DNA from 2 places in the Nonomuraea sp. NPDC003560 genome. Region 2 is predicted to be linked to the other one. Evidence: riboswitches for the same ligand, from Rfam matches in the RefSeq annotation. Region 2 holds a riboswitch; the other holds the start of a gene.
The links. A riboswitch is a leader RNA that binds a small molecule or an ion and turns the genes downstream of it on or off. The one in region 2 is predicted to bind cobalamin.
Positions count from the first base shown of each region.

Region 1 (7,777 bases), on a different contig from region 2:
CGTTGCCGCTGCACACGCTCGGCGAGGCCAACCCGATGTACCTCCTGCCCTGCGACCAGCGCGACCTCGAACGGGTGCTCGCCGCGCGCGCGGCCGAACTGGGCGCGGAGGTGCGGCGCGGCCAGGAGGTGATCTCCTTCGCCCAGGACGCCGACCGGGTCGAGGTCGTGACCCGCGGCCCCGGCGGCGCCGAGACCACCCTCACCGCCCGCTACCTGGTCGGCTGCGACGGCGGCCACAGCATGGTCAGGAAGGCGGCGGGCATCGGCTTCCCCGGCGTCAGCGACGACCACGTCGTGGACCGCTCGGCTCTCATCGGCCCGAGCGAGCACGTCCGGATCCTGCCCGGCGGGCGCGTCCTGATCGAGGGGCTCGGCGAGATCCCCGCCCACTTCCACCGCACCGATCGCGGCGTCTTCACCCTCCTGGCCCACGACCCGCGGCGGCCGCTGATCAACACCGCCGAGTGGGAGGAGCATCCGGCGGGCGGCTACCCGGGGCCGGGCGCGCCGATGACGCTGGCCGAGATGGAGAAGAGCGTCGAACGCGTCCTCGGGGTGCGCCTGCCGCTGAGCCCGCCGCCCGAGGGAGCGCCGGTCATGCTGCGCCGGCTGTGCGGGCGCAACACCCGGCTCGCCGACCGCTACCGCGCCGGACGCGTCTTCATCGCCGGCGACGCCGCCCAGGTGAGCCACGGGCCCACCCTGAACCTGGCGCTCCAGGACGCCGCCAACCTGGCCTGGAAACTCGCCGTCACGCTCCGGGGGCGGGCCCCGGAAGGGCTGCTGGACAGCTACGAGACCGAGCGCCGCGCGTGCGCGGAACGCGTGGTCACCCAGACCCTGGCCGCGACCGCCCTGCTGGCGCCCGGCGCCGAGGTCACCGCGCTACGACGGCTGTTCGCCGAGCTCCTGGGCCGTACGGAGAACCTGCGCATGATCGCCGAGCTGATGGCGGGCGGCGACGTCCGCCACGACATGGGGGAGGAGCGGCCGGCCGGGCCCACCGGCTGGTTCGCGCCGTCCCTGGCGCTGACCACCGGCGACGGGCGGCCGCGGCGCCTGGCCGAGCTGATGCGCGACGCCCGCCCCCTGCTCCTGGACCTGACCGGCGGCGACGCCCTGGCCGCCGCCGCCGCGCCCTGGCTCGGCCGGGTGCGCCACGTGGCCGCCACCGCCACCGCCGCCACCGCCGCCGACGCCCCCGCCCCGGCGCTGCTCGTCCGGCCCGACGGCTACGTCGCCTGGGCGGGCGCGGGCCCCGACGGCCTCAGGGCCGCCCTCGCCCGCTGGTTCGGCCCGAGCTGAGCCCGGCCGTCCGGCCGGACGGGGAGGGGTCACTCCGGGCTGGTGAGGCGGGCCAGCACGATGCCGCCGACGATCAGCGCCAGCGCCGCCATCCGGCCGATCGACATCGGGTCCTTGTGCACGACGACGCCCAGGGCGATCGCGCCGACCGCCCCGATGCCGGTGAAGACCGCGTACGCGGTGCCGACCGGGAGGGTCTTCATCGAGTACGACAGCAGCCAGACCGCGGCCACCATGAGGACGAAGCAGATCAGCGTGGGCAGCGGCCTGGTGAAGCCCTGGGTGGGCTTGATGCTCTGCGCCCAGGCGATCTCGACCAGCCCGGCCAGCCCGAGGATGAGCCAGTTCATCGTCAGAACTCCTTCCCCAGGTCGCGGGCGCCGCGCAGCGCGGCGGCGTACAGCTCGTCGTGCTGGGCGCGCAGGTGGAACAGGCCGGGGTCGACGCGGGAGTTGGCCAGCTCGGCGGCGACGACGGTGGTGTCCTCGACGGCGAAGTGGCCGGCGAAGAAGTCACGCAGGTACCGCTCCTGGTAGTCGAACCTGGCCTTGGGGGCGCCGGGCGAGTAGGCCCCGCCGCGCGCGGTGGTGACCACGAAACGCCGCCCGGCCAGGGACATCTTGGGGAAGGTCACCTGGTCGAGCCAGGCCTTGAGCGCCGACGGGATCGAGTAGTTGTACATCGGGGTGGCGATCAGCACCACGTCCGCGGCCACCAGCTGCGACAGCAGCGGCTCGACGATCGCCCAGGCGGCGGCCTGCTCCGGGGTGCGGGCGGCCTCGTGGTAGCGGGAGATGTCGGTGATCTGGTTGGCCATGACGTAGTCGCACAGCTCGGTCCACGCCTCCCCGATGTGCGGCACCGGCTCGGCGGCCAGGTCGCGGTGGACGTAGGTGCCCTCGGGGTGGGCGGACCGCCACGCCTCGGCGAAGGCGTCGCCGAGCTCGCGGCTGATCGAACGGCGTCGGGCGCTGGCGTCCAGGTGCAGCAGAACGGCCATGGGAGGGGCTCCTCGAAATAAGTGGACATGACGTCCGTTTTGCGGTCGAGGTGACCGTAGCAACTAAGCGGGCACGTTGTCCACTTATGTCGGGGTGGGTTAGAGTCGCCGCCATGGAGTCCCGTACCGAGTTGCTGACCGGGCGTCCCGTGGCGGAGGCGGGCCGCCCGCGCGAGCGCGCCGACGCCGCCCGCAACCGCGCCAAGGTGCTCGCCGCCGCGGCCGAGCTGTTCGCCACCCGCGACCCGCGCGGCGTGACCATGGACGACATCGCCAAGGCCGCCGGCGTCGGGCGGGGCACGCTCTACCGCCGCTATCCCGACACCGTCTCGATCGCGCAGGCCCTGCTGGACGAGCACGAGCGCGAGCTGCAGGAACGCCTGCTGCGCGGCGACCCGCCGCTCGGCCCCGGCGCGCCCCCCGCCGACCGGCTCGCCGCCTTCTACGCCGCGATGGTCGGCCTGCTGGACGAGCACATCTCGCTCGTCCTGGGCGCCGAGCAGGGCGCGCTGCGCTACGCCACCGGCGCCTACGGGTTCTGGCGGGCGCACGTGCGGGTGCTGCTGGCCGAGGCGGGCGTCCCGGAGACCGAGGCGCTGGCCGACATCCTCCTGGCCCCGCTGGGCCCCGACGTCTACGCCGAGCAGCGCAGGCGCGGGCTCACCCCCGAGCAGATCACCGCCGCCCTGGCCCGGCTGGCGCACGGCATCGTCGCCCGGGACGCCGGGCGCTGACCGCGCCGGTGTCGGCTCAGCTCGGTGGCCCAGCGGTCGAGGGCGAGCGCGTTCCCGGTGATGACGGTGCGCTCCGGTCGCGGGTTACGCGGTGAGGGCGTCGCGGAGGAACCCCAGGATGTCCGCCCGCGCCTCCTCGGCCTGGGGGGCCAGCACCGGCATGCTGAGGAAGGCGTGCCCGGCCTCGGGGTGCTCGGCCAGGCGGGCGGGGGTGCCGGCGGCCTGCAGCGCCTCGGCGTAGCGGCGGCCGTGGTCGGCGATCGGGTCGTGGGTCGGCACCGCCACGAGCGCCGGGGCCAGCCCGCCCAGGTCGCCGGCGTGCAGCGGGGAGAGCGCGCGGGCGTCCGTCCCCTCGGGCACGGCGAGCCGGTGGAACAGCCGCAGCACCGGCACGCTGAGCGTCGGGGTGTCGGCGTACTGGGTCATCGACGGGTGGTCGAACATCGTCCCGGCCACCTCCACGGCGGGGTTGACCAGCACCTGGGCCTTCAGGGGCAGACCGGCGTCGCGGGCCCTGATCGCCGCCAGGGCGCAGATCAGCCCGCCGCAGCTCTCGCCGAACAGGACGGCCCGCGCCGGGTCGACGCCCCACTGCGCGGAGTGCTCCAGCACGTGCCGGAGCACGTCCCAGCCGTCGTCGGCGGCGGCGGTCAGCGGCGTGTGCCAGTCGAGCAGGCGGTGGTCCACCGAGACGACGACGGCGGGCAGGTGGGCGGCGAGGTGGCTGTTGACCCAGTCGCTCTGCGGCGCCGTGCCGACGAAGCCGCCTCCGTGCACGTGCAGCACGAGCGGCAGGACGTCCCCCGGCTCGGCCGCTCGGGGCCGGTGGACCCGGACGCGGATGTCGCGGCCGGGCAGCGCCACCGTCCGCCAGTCGATGGCGGCGCCGGGATCCGGCCGGCCGGTGATCGCCTGTGCTTCGACGGAGGCGCGCAGCCGGTTCTCCGCCTCGACGTAGGCGGCGAGTTCGGCGGGGGTGATGGTGTCCCAGTCCGGCGTGACCGGACGGCGGCCGGTGGAGGTCTCGCTCATGGTGGTCTCCTCAGGTTTTCGCTACTTGAAGTATCGATACCTAAGGTAGCGAAAACCGGGCATGGCCGGCCTATGACCTCGATCACATCTCGTTCCGCCCGTGAGGCACGCGGAGAGCGGCCCCGCGGCAGGTGACCGGATCGGAGCGGGCGTTCTTCGCAACACGAGATGTTGGGTGTGACTTTTTGATCCGCCCTATATATGGTGTCTCCCGCAGCCGGTTCGGTCGCCCCGCCAGGGCGGCCGAGGCAAGAGGGAACCCGGTGGGAATCCGGGACTGCCCCGCAGCGGTGAATGGGAACGACCGCCGTCAGACGCACTGGGCCGAAGGCCCGGGAAGCGACGGCCAGTAGGCAGCGACAGCATGCCCATGAGTCCGAAGACCTGCCGGCGCGCCGCGCGCGATCATGCGCGCGCGGCTGGTCCGAGGCCGCGCGGGACGGTGGACGGCACCGGCGAGAGGGCTGTGGCGCCTCGCCGTCCGCCTCCTGCGCGCGTTCTCGGCCACTGACCGAGTTCACGAGGGGAGAGCGCAGTGACGGTCACAGGGGACCCGATGACGGACCTGGCCGGGACGGCGCGGGCGGACGCCGACAGGTCCGCGCCGCGGCGCGTCCAGATGCAGGTGCGCAAGCGCAACGGCACCGCGGAGCCGGTCGACGTCAACAAGATCGTACGTGCGGTGGAGCACTGGGCGACCGATCTGACGGACATCGACCCGATGCGGGTGGCCACCAAGACGATCAGCGGCCTCTACGACGGGGCCACCACCGCCGAGCTCGACCGGCTGTCCATCCAGACGGCCGCCGAGATGATCGGCGAGGAGCCGCAGTACTCGCGCCTGGCCGCGCGGCTGCTGTCGGGCTACATCGACAAGGAGGTCCGTGGGCAGGGCGTGGCCTCCTTCAGCCAGGCGATCCGGCTGGGCCACGCCGAGGGGCTCATCGGCGACGAGACCGCCGAGTTCGTCAACGCCAACGCCCGCAAGCTCGACGACGCCATCGACGTCACCGCCGACCTGCGGTTCGAGTACTTCGGGCTGCGCACGGTCTATGACCGCTACCTGCTGCGCCACCCGTCCACCCGGCTGGTGGTGGAGACGCCGCAGTACTGGCTGCTGCGCGTGGCCTGCGGGCTGGCCGAGACGCCCGCCGAGGCGGTCGGCTTCTACCGGCTCATGTCGTCGCTGGCCTATCTGCCCAGCTCGCCGACGCTGTTCAACTCCGGCACCCGGCACACCCAGATGTCCTCCTGCTACCTGGTCGACTCGCCCCGTGACGAGATCGGCTCCATCTACGACCGTTACGCCCAGGTGGCGCAGCTGTCGAAGTTCGCCGGCGGGATCGGCATCTCCTGGTCGCGGGTGCGCTCCCGGGGCGCGCTGATCCGCGGCACGAACGGGCACTCCAACGGCATCGTCCCGTGGCTGCGCACGCTCGACGCGTCCGTGGCCGCCGTCAACCAGGGCGGCCGGCGCAAGGGCGCGGCCTGCGTCTACCTGGAGCCCTGGCACCCGGACGTCGAGGAGTTCCTGGAGTTGCGCGACAACACCGGCGAGGACGCCCGCCGCACCCACAACCTCAACCTGGCCAACTGGATCCCCGACGAGTTCATGCGCCGGGTCGAGGCCGACGGCACCTGGTCGCTGTTCGACCCCGACGAGGTCCCCGAGCTGCCCGACCTGTGGGGCGAGGCGTTCGAGGAGGCCTACCGCGCCGCCGAGCGCGACGGCCGGTACGTCCGGCAGGTCAAGGCCCGCGACCTGTACGCCAAGATGATGCGCACCCTGGCCCAGACCGGCAACGGCTGGATGACCTTCAAGGACGCCGCCAACCGCCTGTGCAACCAGGCGGCCGAGCCCGGCAACGTCGTGCACCTGTCCAACCTGTGCACCGAGATCGTCGAGGTGTCCAGCGACGCCGAGACCGCGGTCTGCAACCTGGGCTCGGTCAACCTCGCCGCCCACCTGACGGGCACGGGCCCCGGCGGCGACATCGACGGCGGCATCGACGGCGACATCGGCGGCGGCATCGATTGGGAGCGGCTGCGCGCCACCGTCCGCACCGCGGTCACCTTCCTCGACCGGGTGATCGACATCAACTACTACCCGAGCGAGCAGGCCGCGGCCAGCAACCCGCGCTGGCGTCCGGTCGGCCTCGGCGTGATGGGCCTGCAGGACGTCTTCTTCGCCCTGCGCCTGCCGTTCGACTCGGCCGAGGCCAAGGAGCTGTCCACCCGGATCGCCGAGGAAATCTACCTGTCGGCGCTGGAGACCTCCGCCGGCCTGGCCGAGCGCTTCGGCGCCCACCCCGCCTACGACCAGACGTGGGCGGCCCGCGGCCGGCTCCAGCACGACCTGTGGGGGGAGAGCGGCACCCAGGCCGGGCGCTGGGACGCGGTGCGCGAGCGCATCGCCGCCCACGGCCTGCGCAACTCGCTGCTGATCGCGATCGCGCCGACCGCCACCATCGCCTCGATCGTCGGCTGCTACGAGTGCATCGAGCCGCAGGTGTCCAACCTGTTCAAGCGCGAGACGCTGAGCGGGGAGTTCCTGCAGATCAACAACGCGCTGGTGGCCGAGCTGAAGTCGCGCGGCCTGTGGAACGACCGCGTCCGGGCGGCCATCAAGCAGGCCGAGGGCTCGGTGCAGGGCATCGCCGAGCTGCCGGAGGAGGTGCGCCGGCTGTTCCGCACCGCCTGGGAGCTGCCGCAGCGGGCGCTGATCGACATGGCCGCCGCGCGCTCGCCGTTCATCGACCAGAGCCAGTCGCTCAACCTGTTCATGAGCGCGCCGACGATCGACAAGCTCTCCTCGATGTACCTGTACGCCTGGAAGTCCGGCCTGAAGACCACCTACTACCTGCGCTCGCGCCCGGCCACCCGTATCCAGCAGGCCACCGTGCCCCTCGCGCCCCCCGCGCCCCTCGCGAACAAGTCCGAGGAGGCCCTGGTGTGCTCCCTGGAGAACCCCGAGTCGTGCGAGGCCTGCCAGTGACCCCCGAGGAGAATCCGATGTTGCTCGACCCGGGCATGAGCCTGACCCTGCGGCCCATGCGCTATCCCCTGTTCTTCGACCGCTACCGCGACGCGATCAAGAACACCTGGACGGTCGAGGAGGTGGACCTGCACTCCGACCTGGGCGACCTGCCCAAGTTGTCGGCGGCCGAGCGCCACCTGGTCAGCCGCCTGGTCGCCTTCTTCGCCACCGGCGACACGATCGTGGCCAACAACCTGGTGCTCAACCTCTACCAGCACGTCAACGCCCCCGAGGCGCGCCTGTACCTGAGCAGGCAGCTGTTCGAGGAGGCGGTGCACGTCCAGTTCTACCTGAACCTGCTGGACACGTACGTGCCGGACGAGGAGGAGCGGTTCGCGGCGTTCGCGGCGGTGGAGAACATCCCCTCCATCCGGCGCAAGGCCGAGTTCTGCTTCCGCTGGATCGACTCCATCGGCAGCCTCCAGCGGCTGGAGACCCGCGAGGACCGGCGGGCGTTCCTGCTCAACCTGATCTGCTTCGCCGCCTGCATCGAGGGCCTGTTCTTCTACGGCGCGTTCGCCTACGTCTACTTCCTGCGCTCGCGCGGCCTGCTGAACGGGCTGGCCTCGGGCACCAACTGGGTCTTCCGCGACGAGTCCATGCACATGGCCTTCGCCTTCGACGTGGTGGACGTCGTCCGGCAGGAGGAGCCTGACCTCTTCGACGC
Region 1 covers NZ_JBIAOF010000016.1:193,968-201,744, reverse strand. The annotation lists gene ACFYUV_RS45340 (FAD-dependent monooxygenase) at 1-1,307, shown strand, start outside; gene ACFYUV_RS45335 (multidrug efflux SMR transporter) at 1,337-1,657, opposite strand; gene ACFYUV_RS45330 (FMN-dependent NADH-azoreductase) at 1,660-2,307, opposite strand; gene ACFYUV_RS45325 (TetR/AcrR family transcriptional regulator) at 2,421-3,041, shown strand; gene ACFYUV_RS45320 (alpha/beta hydrolase) at 3,126-4,073, opposite strand; cobalamin riboswitch at 4,275-4,480, shown strand; gene ACFYUV_RS45315 (ribonucleoside-diphosphate reductase subunit alpha) at 4,609-7,068, shown strand; gene ACFYUV_RS45310 (ribonucleotide-diphosphate reductase subunit beta) at 7,086-7,777, shown strand, end outside.
Region 1: linked by a shared signal. The riboswitch ahead of ACFYUV_RS45315 (ribonucleoside-diphosphate reductase subunit alpha) and the one ahead of cobN (cobaltochelatase subunit CobN) in region 2 are both predicted to bind cobalamin.

Region 2 (7,777 bases):
GCCACTCGCCGGTGTCGGCGCGGTAGCGCTCCAGCAGCGACTCCGCCATCGCCTGGCCGGTCTCCCAGGCCAGGCGGCTGGGCACCGCCCGTGGGTCCACGGAGTAGAAGTTGCGGCCCGTCGGCAGCACGTTGACCAGGCCGCGCAGCGGGGAGCCGCTGGGGCCGGCGGGCACGTAGCCGCCGTCCAGGGCGTGCAGGACGTGGTCGAGCTCGTCGGTGGTGCGGGCCAGGCGCGGCACCATCTCGGTGGCGGCGAACGCCAGCACCCGCGCCACCAGCTCCTCCCGCCCCTCGGCCACGCCTTCCTCGGCCACGCCGCCCAATACCGCGCGAGTGACGGCGGGGGCTGCGCTCGGGGCCCAGGCGTGCTGCTCCATGGCCTCGACCAGGGCGCGGGCGGTCGTCTCGGCGCGGTCCACGTCGCCGAGCGCCGCCGTGCCGTCCTCGGCCAGGCCGAGCGCCTCGCGCAGGCCGGGCAGCGTCTCCCTGCCGGCCCACATCTGCCGGGCGCGCAACATGGCCAGCACCAGGTCCACCCGCACCTGGCCGGTGGGCGCCTGGCCGAGGACGTGCAGTCCGTCGCGGATCTGCGCGTCCTTCACCTCGCACAGCCAGCCGTCCACGTGCAGGATGAGGTCGTCGAACTCGCTGTCGTGCGGCCGGTCGGCCAGCCCGAGGTCGTGGTCGAGCCGGGCGGCCTGGATCAGCGTCCAGATCTGCGCCCGGATCGCGGGCAGCTTGGCGGGGTCCATGGCGGCGATCGTGGCGTGCTCGTCCAGGAGCTGCTCCAGCCGGGCGATGTCGCCGTAGGTGTCGGCGCGGGCCATCGGCGGCACCAGGTGGTCCACCAGCACGGCGTGCGCGCGCCGCTTGGCCTGCGTGCCCTCCCCCGGGTCGTTGACGAGGAAGGGGTAGACCAGCGGCAGGTCGCCGATGGCGGCGTCGGTGCCGCACGCGGCCGACATCCCCGCCGACTTGCCGGGCAGCCACTCCAGGTTGCCGTGCTTGCCGACGTGCACCATCGCGTGCGCGCCGAACTCGGCCGACAGCCAGCGGTAGGCGGCCAGGTAGTGGTGGCTGGGCGGCAGGTCGGGGTCGTGGTAGATGGCGATCGGGTTCTCCCCGAAGCCGCGCGGCGGCTGCACCATCACCACCAGGTTCCCGGCCCGCAGCGCGGCCAGCACGATGTCGGTCCCGCTGTCGCCCTCGTGCACGAACAGCTCTCCGGGCGGCGGCCCCCAGTGGCGTTCCATCTCCTCGCGCAGGGCCGCGGGCAGCGTCCGGTACCACTGCTCGTAGGAGGCGGCGGAGATGCGCACCGGGTTGCCCGCCAGGTGCTCCTCGGTCAGCCAGTCCTGGTCCTGGCCGCCGGCGGCGATCAGCGCGTGCACCAGCGCGTCGCCGTCCTGGTCGGCCACGCCGGGGAAGCCGTCGCCCAGGTCGTAACCCGCCTCGGCGAGACGGGCCAGCAGCCGGACGGTGCTCGCGGGGGTGTCCAGCCCGACCGCGTTGCCGACGCGGGAGTGCTTGGTCGGGTACGCCGACAACATCACCACCAGCCGCCGCTCTGCGGGAGGGGTGTGCCGCAGCAGGCCGTGGCGCACCGCGATGCCCGCCACCCGGGCGGCCCGCTCGGGGTCGGCGACGTAGACGGTCAGCCCGTCGGGGTCGATCTCCTTGAACGAGAACGGCACCGTGATGATCCGGCCGTCGAACTCCGGGATCGCCACCTGGGAGGCTGCGTCCAGCGGCGACAGCCCGTCGTCGTTCTCCTCCCATGCCTGCCGGGTGGTGGTCAGGCAGAGTCCTTGCAGGATCGGCACGTCCAGCCCGGCCAGCGCGCCGACGTCCCAGGCCTCGTCGTCGCCGCCCGCTCCCGCGGTGGCCGGACGGGAGCCGCCCGCCGCCAGCACCGTGACGACCAGGGCGTCCGCCGCGCGCAGCGTGTCCAGCAGCTCCGGCTCGGCCGCGCGCAGGGACGAGCAGAAGACCGGCAGCGCCTGCCCGCCCGCGTCCTCGACGGCGTCGCACAACGCCTCGACGAACGCGGTGTTGCCGGCCATGTGGTGGGCCCGGTAGTAGAGCACGCCCACCACGGGACCGCCGGTGGTCCTGGCAGGGCGGTCCAGCCGTCCCCAGGTGGGGGCGGGGACGGGCGGCTCGAACCCGTGCCCGGTCAGCAGGACGGTGTCGGACAGGAACGCGTGCAGCTCGGCCAGGTTGGCCGGGCCGCCATGGGCCAGGTAGGCGTGCGCCTCGGCGCACACCCCGCCGCTGACCGTGGACAGCTCCATCAGCTCGGCGTCGGGAGCCTGCTCCCCGCCCAGCACCACCACGGGGCGCGGCCCGGCCAGCAGCGCGTCGAGCCCGTCCGGCCAGGCCCGCCGCCCGCCCAGCAGGCGCACCACGACGAGGTCGGTCCCCTCCGTCAGGCCGGGGACGTCCTCGGCGGTCAGCCGGGCGGGATTGCCCAGGCGGTAGCCCGCCCCGCAGGCGCGAGCGCTCAGCAGGTCGGTGTCGGAGGTGGAGAGCAGCAGAACGGTACGGCTGTCGCCAGGCACGGCGCATTCCTCCCTCGGGGTCCTCGCCCCGGTCGCGGGTGACACGACGGCAGGAGTCTCCTGGCTCCCGGATCGACGCTCACCCCGGCCTTCCCGCCCGTCTCCGGACAGTGGCCTCGTGGTGGGGTTCGCTCCCCGGTCACAGTGGCGGGACCGCGCCGGATTCACACCGGCTTCCTCCCATTGCCATCGTCTACGCCGAAGCTTACGACAGGAGCGACCCGTCCCAGAAGTGGCGTTACGATCCCTTCGTGCCCGTAGGTGAATCTTCCGGACGTACGCGTCCCGATGCCTGTCCGGGGGCGCTCCAGGTGCACGAGGCCGCCGACGGCCCGCTCGCCCGCGTGCGCCTGCCCGGCGGCGCGGTGTCGGCCGCGCAGCTCCGCGCGCTCGCCGGGTGCGCGGCCGAGCTGGGAACGGGCGTGATCGAGCTGACGTCGCGGGCGAACGTCCAGGTGCGGGGGCTGCGCTCGCCCGAGGTCTTCGCCGGGCGGATCGCGGCGGCCGGGCTGCTGCCGTCGCCCGCGCACGAGCGGGTGCGCAACATCCTGGCCTCGCCGCTGGGCGGGCGCGGTCCCGACGGGCTGCTGGACGTGCTGGCGATGGCGGACGCCCTGGACCGGGCGCTGTGCGCGCGGCCCCGGCTGGCCGCGCTGCCGGGACGGTTCCTGTTCGCCCTGGACGACGGCACGCGGGACGTCGCCGGGCTCGGCGCGGACGTCACCTACGTGGCGACCGGACGGCTGCTGCTCGCCGGCGCCGACACGGGGCTGACCGTCGCCCCGGACGCGGCCGTCCCGCTCATGATCGACGCCGCCGAGGCGTTCCTGGACGAGCTGTCCCCCGACGGCCCGCGCGCCTGGCGCATCCGCGACCTCCCGGACGGCCCCGCCAGAATCGCCACCCGCCTGCGCGCCGGCGAACCAAGCCTGATCGACGCCCCGCACGCCACGAACGCCCCAGAGGCCCCGGAAGCCGCGGATGCCTCGGATGCCGCGCCCGCCCCCGTCTCCGCGCGCCGCCCGTCCGCGGGCCGGATCGCCCAGCGGGACGGTCGGATGGCGATCGAGGCGCTCGTGCCGCTCGGCCGCCTGACGTCCGACCAGGCCGGAGCCCTCGCGGACCTCGGACGGCCGGTGCGCCTGACCCCCTGGCGGACCGTCGTCCTGCCGGACCTCTCCCCCGGCGAGGCGGACCCGACCGAGCGGGCGCTGGCCGCCGCCGGGCTCGCCACCGACCCGGACTCCCCCTGGGCCGGGGTGACCGCCTGCACCGGCCGTCCCGGCTGCGCGAAGGCGCTCGCCGACGTGCGGGCCGATGCCCGGCAATGGGTGCGGGGCCTCGGCCGCGCACCCGCCACGCCCGTCCACTGGGCCGGTTGCGAGCGGCGCTGCGGCCTGCCACGCGGCCCGGTCCGCCAGCTGATCGCAACCATCAACGGATACGAGGAACGCCAGGAGTGAGCGACTACATCCGCGACGGCGCCGAGATCTACCGGCGCTCGTTCGCGACCATCCGCGCCGAGAGCGACCTCACGGGCCTGCCGCCCGAGGTCGCCCAGGTGGCGGTGCGCATGATCCACGCGTGCGGCATGACCGACCTCGTCACCGACCTGGCCTGGTCGCCGCAGGTGGTCGCGCGGGCCAGGGAGGCGCTGCGCGGCGGCGCGCCGGTGTTGTGCGACGCCATGATGGTCGCCTCCGGCGTGACCCGGCGCAGGCTGCCCGCGGGCAACGAGGTGCTGTGCACGCTGGGCGACCCGCGCGTGCCCGAGCTGGCCGAACGCCTCGGCACCACCCGCAGCGCCGCGGCCCTGGAGCTGTGGCGCGACCGCCTGGAGGGCGCGGTGGTGGCGATCGGGAACGCGCCGACCGCCCTGTTCCGGCTGCTGGAGCTGGTGGCCGAGGGCGCCGGACGCCCCGCGGCCGTGCTCGGCATCCCGGTCGGCTTCATCGGCGCGGCCGAGTCCAAGCAGGCGCTGGCCGGCAGCGACCTGGAGTACCTGGTGGTGCACGGCCGTCGCGGCGGCAGTGCGATGACGGCCGCCGCGATCAACGCCATCGCGAACGAGACGGAGTGACGACCATGTCAGGACGCCTGTACGGAGTCGGCCTGGGCCCCGGCGACCCCGAGCTGGTCACGGTCAGGACGGCCCGGCTGATCGGCGAGGCCGACGTGATCGCCTACCACGCCGCCCGGCACGGCCGCAGCATCGCCCGTTCGATCGCGCTGCCGTACATGCGCGAAGGCCAGATCGAGGAGCTGCTGCTCTACCCGCTGACCACGGAGACCACCGACCACCCCGGCGGCTACCAGGGAGCGCTCGACGACTTCTACGCCGACTGCGCCGAACGCCTGGCCGCCCACCTGGACGCGGGCCGCACCGTGGTCGTGCTGGCCGAGGGCGACCCGCTGTTCTACGGCTCCTACATGCACATGCACAAGCGGCTCGCCCACCGCTACCCGACCGAGGTGGTGCCCGGCGTGACCTCGGTCAGCGCCGCCGCCGCCGTGCTGGGACGGCCGCTGGTCGAGCGGGACGAGGTGCTGACCGTGCTGCCCGGCACGCTGCCCGCGCAGGTGCTGGCCGAGCGGCTGCGCGACACCGACTCGGCCGCCGTGCTCAAGCTGGGCCGCACGTTCGGGAAGGTGCGCGACGCGCTGGCCGAGGCGGGCCGCCTCGACGACGCCTGGTACGTCGAGCGCGCCACCATGGGCGCCGAGCGGGTCGCCCCGCTCAAGGACGTGGACCCGGACGGCGTCCCGTACTTCTCGCTGGCCCTGCTCGCCAGCCCGGCCGAGCGCACCTTCGTCCCCGAGCGCCCGGCGGACGAGGGGCGGGGCGAGGTGGCCGTGGTCGGTCTGGGACCGGCCGGGCGGCCGTGGCTGACGCCGGAGGCGCAGGAGGCGCTGGCCGCGGCCACCGACCTCGTCGGCTACGGCCCGTACGTGGACCGGGTGGCTCCGAACCCGCGCCAGCGCCGCCACCGCACCGACAACCGGGTGGAGGCCGAGCGCGCCAGGCACGCCCTGGAGCTGGCCCGCGACGGGGCCCGCGTGGCGGTCGTGTCGTCCGGCGACCCGGGCGTGTTCGCCATGGCCAGCGCCGTGCTCGAAGCCGCCGCCGACTTCCCGGACGTGCCGGTGCGGGTCGTGCCGGGACTGACCGCCGCCCAGGCGGTCGCCGCCAGGGCGGGCGCGCCGCTCGGCCACGACTACTGCGTGCTGTCGCTGTCCGACCTGCTCAAGCCGTGGGAGGTGGTGGCCGACCGGCTGTCCGCCGCCGCGCGGGCGGACCTGGTGCTGGCGATCTACAACCCGGCCTCGCGCAGCCGTACGTGGCAGGTCGCCGCCGCCCGGGACCTGCTGCTGGAGCACCGCGCGCCGGACACCCCCGTGGTGATCGGCCGCGACGTCGGCGGCCCGCAGGAGAGCGTCACGGTCACCACGCTCGGCGAGCTGGACCCCGGCCAGGTGGACATGCGCTGCCTGCTGATCATCGGCTCGTCCACGACCCGGGCCACCGAAGGCGGCGTCGTCTACACCCCGCGCCGCTACCCCTGAACCCAGGCTGCCGCCGCCGCCACGCTGTCCGTGGCCCGGACGCCCGCGGGCAGCGGCGGCCGGTCCACCATGATCACCGGCAGGCCGAGCTCACGCGCCGCGCCGAGCTTGGCCGTGGTCATGCCGCCGCCGCTGTCCTTGGTCACCAGCACGTCCAGGCGGTGCTCCCGGATCAGGGCGCGCTCGCCCTCGACGGTGTACGGCCCGCGGTCGAGCAGGACGCGCACGTTCGCCGGCACCGGCCCCTCCGGCGGGTCCACCGACCTGGCCAGCAGCCACACGCCGGGCAGCGGCGCGAACACCGGCAGGCTCCGGCGTCCGGTCGTGAGGAAGACCCGGGTGTCTCGGCCGGCCGCGCCCCACCGGGCCGTGGTCAGCAGCCCGGCCGCCTCCTGGAGGGAGCCGACCCGCAGCCACGCGTCGCCCGGCCCCTCCCGCCACCCCGGACGCCGCAGCACCAGCAGCGGCACCCCGGTCGCCGACGAGGCCGCGACCCCCGAGGCGGTCATCCGCTCCGCGAACGGATGCGTGGCGTCGACCAGCACGTCGATGCGCTCCTCCAGCAGCCACGCCGCCAGGCCGGACGGCCCGCCGAACCCGCCTTCCCGCACCTCGCCCACGGGAAGCCGCGGGTTGTTCACCCGCCCCGCCAGCGAGGACACCACGTGCAGCCCGGGATCGGCGGCCAGCTCGGCGGCCAGGGCCCGCGCCTCCGCGGTGCCGCCGAGGATCAGGACCCGCCGCACGCCCGCTCCCTGGCGTCGCTGTAGAGGTGGCTGTCGGGGAACTGCGTCGCCGCCAACACCCGGCCCACGACGATCACGGCCGTCCGCCGGATCCCGGCGTCGTGGACCTGTCCGGCGATGTCGGCCAGCGTCCCGCGCAGGATCACCTCGTCGGCCCGGCTCGCCCGCGCGACCACGGCCACCGGGCAGTCCGGGCCGTAGGAGGGCAGCAGCTCGGCGACCACCGCGTCGATCCGCTGCACGGCCAGGTGCAGCACCATCGTGGCCCGGCTCGCGCCGAGCGTGCCGAGGTCCTCGCCGTCCGGCATGGGGGTGGCGCGGGCGGAGGTGCGCGTCAGGATGACCGTCTGGCCCACGCCGGGCACGGTCAGCTCCCGGCCCAGCGCGGCCGCCGCCGCCGCGAACGCCGGAACCCCCGGCACCACCTCGTACGGCACGCCGAGGGCGTCCAGCCTGCGCATCTGCTCGGCCACGGCGCTGAACACCGACGGGTCGCCCGAGTGCAGCCGCGTCACGTCGAGACCGTCGCGGTGCGCGGCGGCCAGCTCGGCGACGATCTCGTCGAGCGTCAGGTCCGCCGTGTTCACCAGCCTGGCCCCGGGCGGGCAGGCGTCGAGCAGTTCGCGCGGCACCAGCGACCCGGCGTACAGGCAGACCGGCGACGCCTCCAGCCGGCGCAGGCCGCGCAAGGTGATCAGGTCGGCGGCGCCGGGACCGGCTCCGACGAAGTACACGGTCACGGCCGGTCCCCCTCCGTCATCGTTGATCCTTCCTCGTGATCGACCACACGGTCACCGGCATCGCCGCCCGCCAGCCGGTGAACCCGCCGACCGGCGAGGCCCGCTGGACGCCCAGGCGCACCAGGTCGCCCCCGAGCCTGCCGTACCAGTGGGCGAGGACGGCC
Region 2 covers NZ_JBIAOF010000008.1:135,129-142,905, forward strand. The annotation lists gene cobN (cobaltochelatase subunit CobN) at 1-2,563, opposite strand, end outside; cobalamin riboswitch at 2,594-2,804, opposite strand; gene cobG (precorrin-3B synthase) at 2,815-4,026, shown strand; gene ACFYUV_RS29455 (precorrin-8X methylmutase) at 4,023-4,643, shown strand; gene ACFYUV_RS29460 (precorrin-2 C(20)-methyltransferase) at 4,649-6,127, shown strand; gene ACFYUV_RS29465 (cobalt-precorrin-6A reductase) at 6,118-6,873, opposite strand; gene cobM (precorrin-4 C(11)-methyltransferase) at 6,858-7,613, opposite strand; gene cbiE (precorrin-6y C5,15-methyltransferase (decarboxylating) subunit CbiE) at 7,630-7,777, opposite strand, start outside.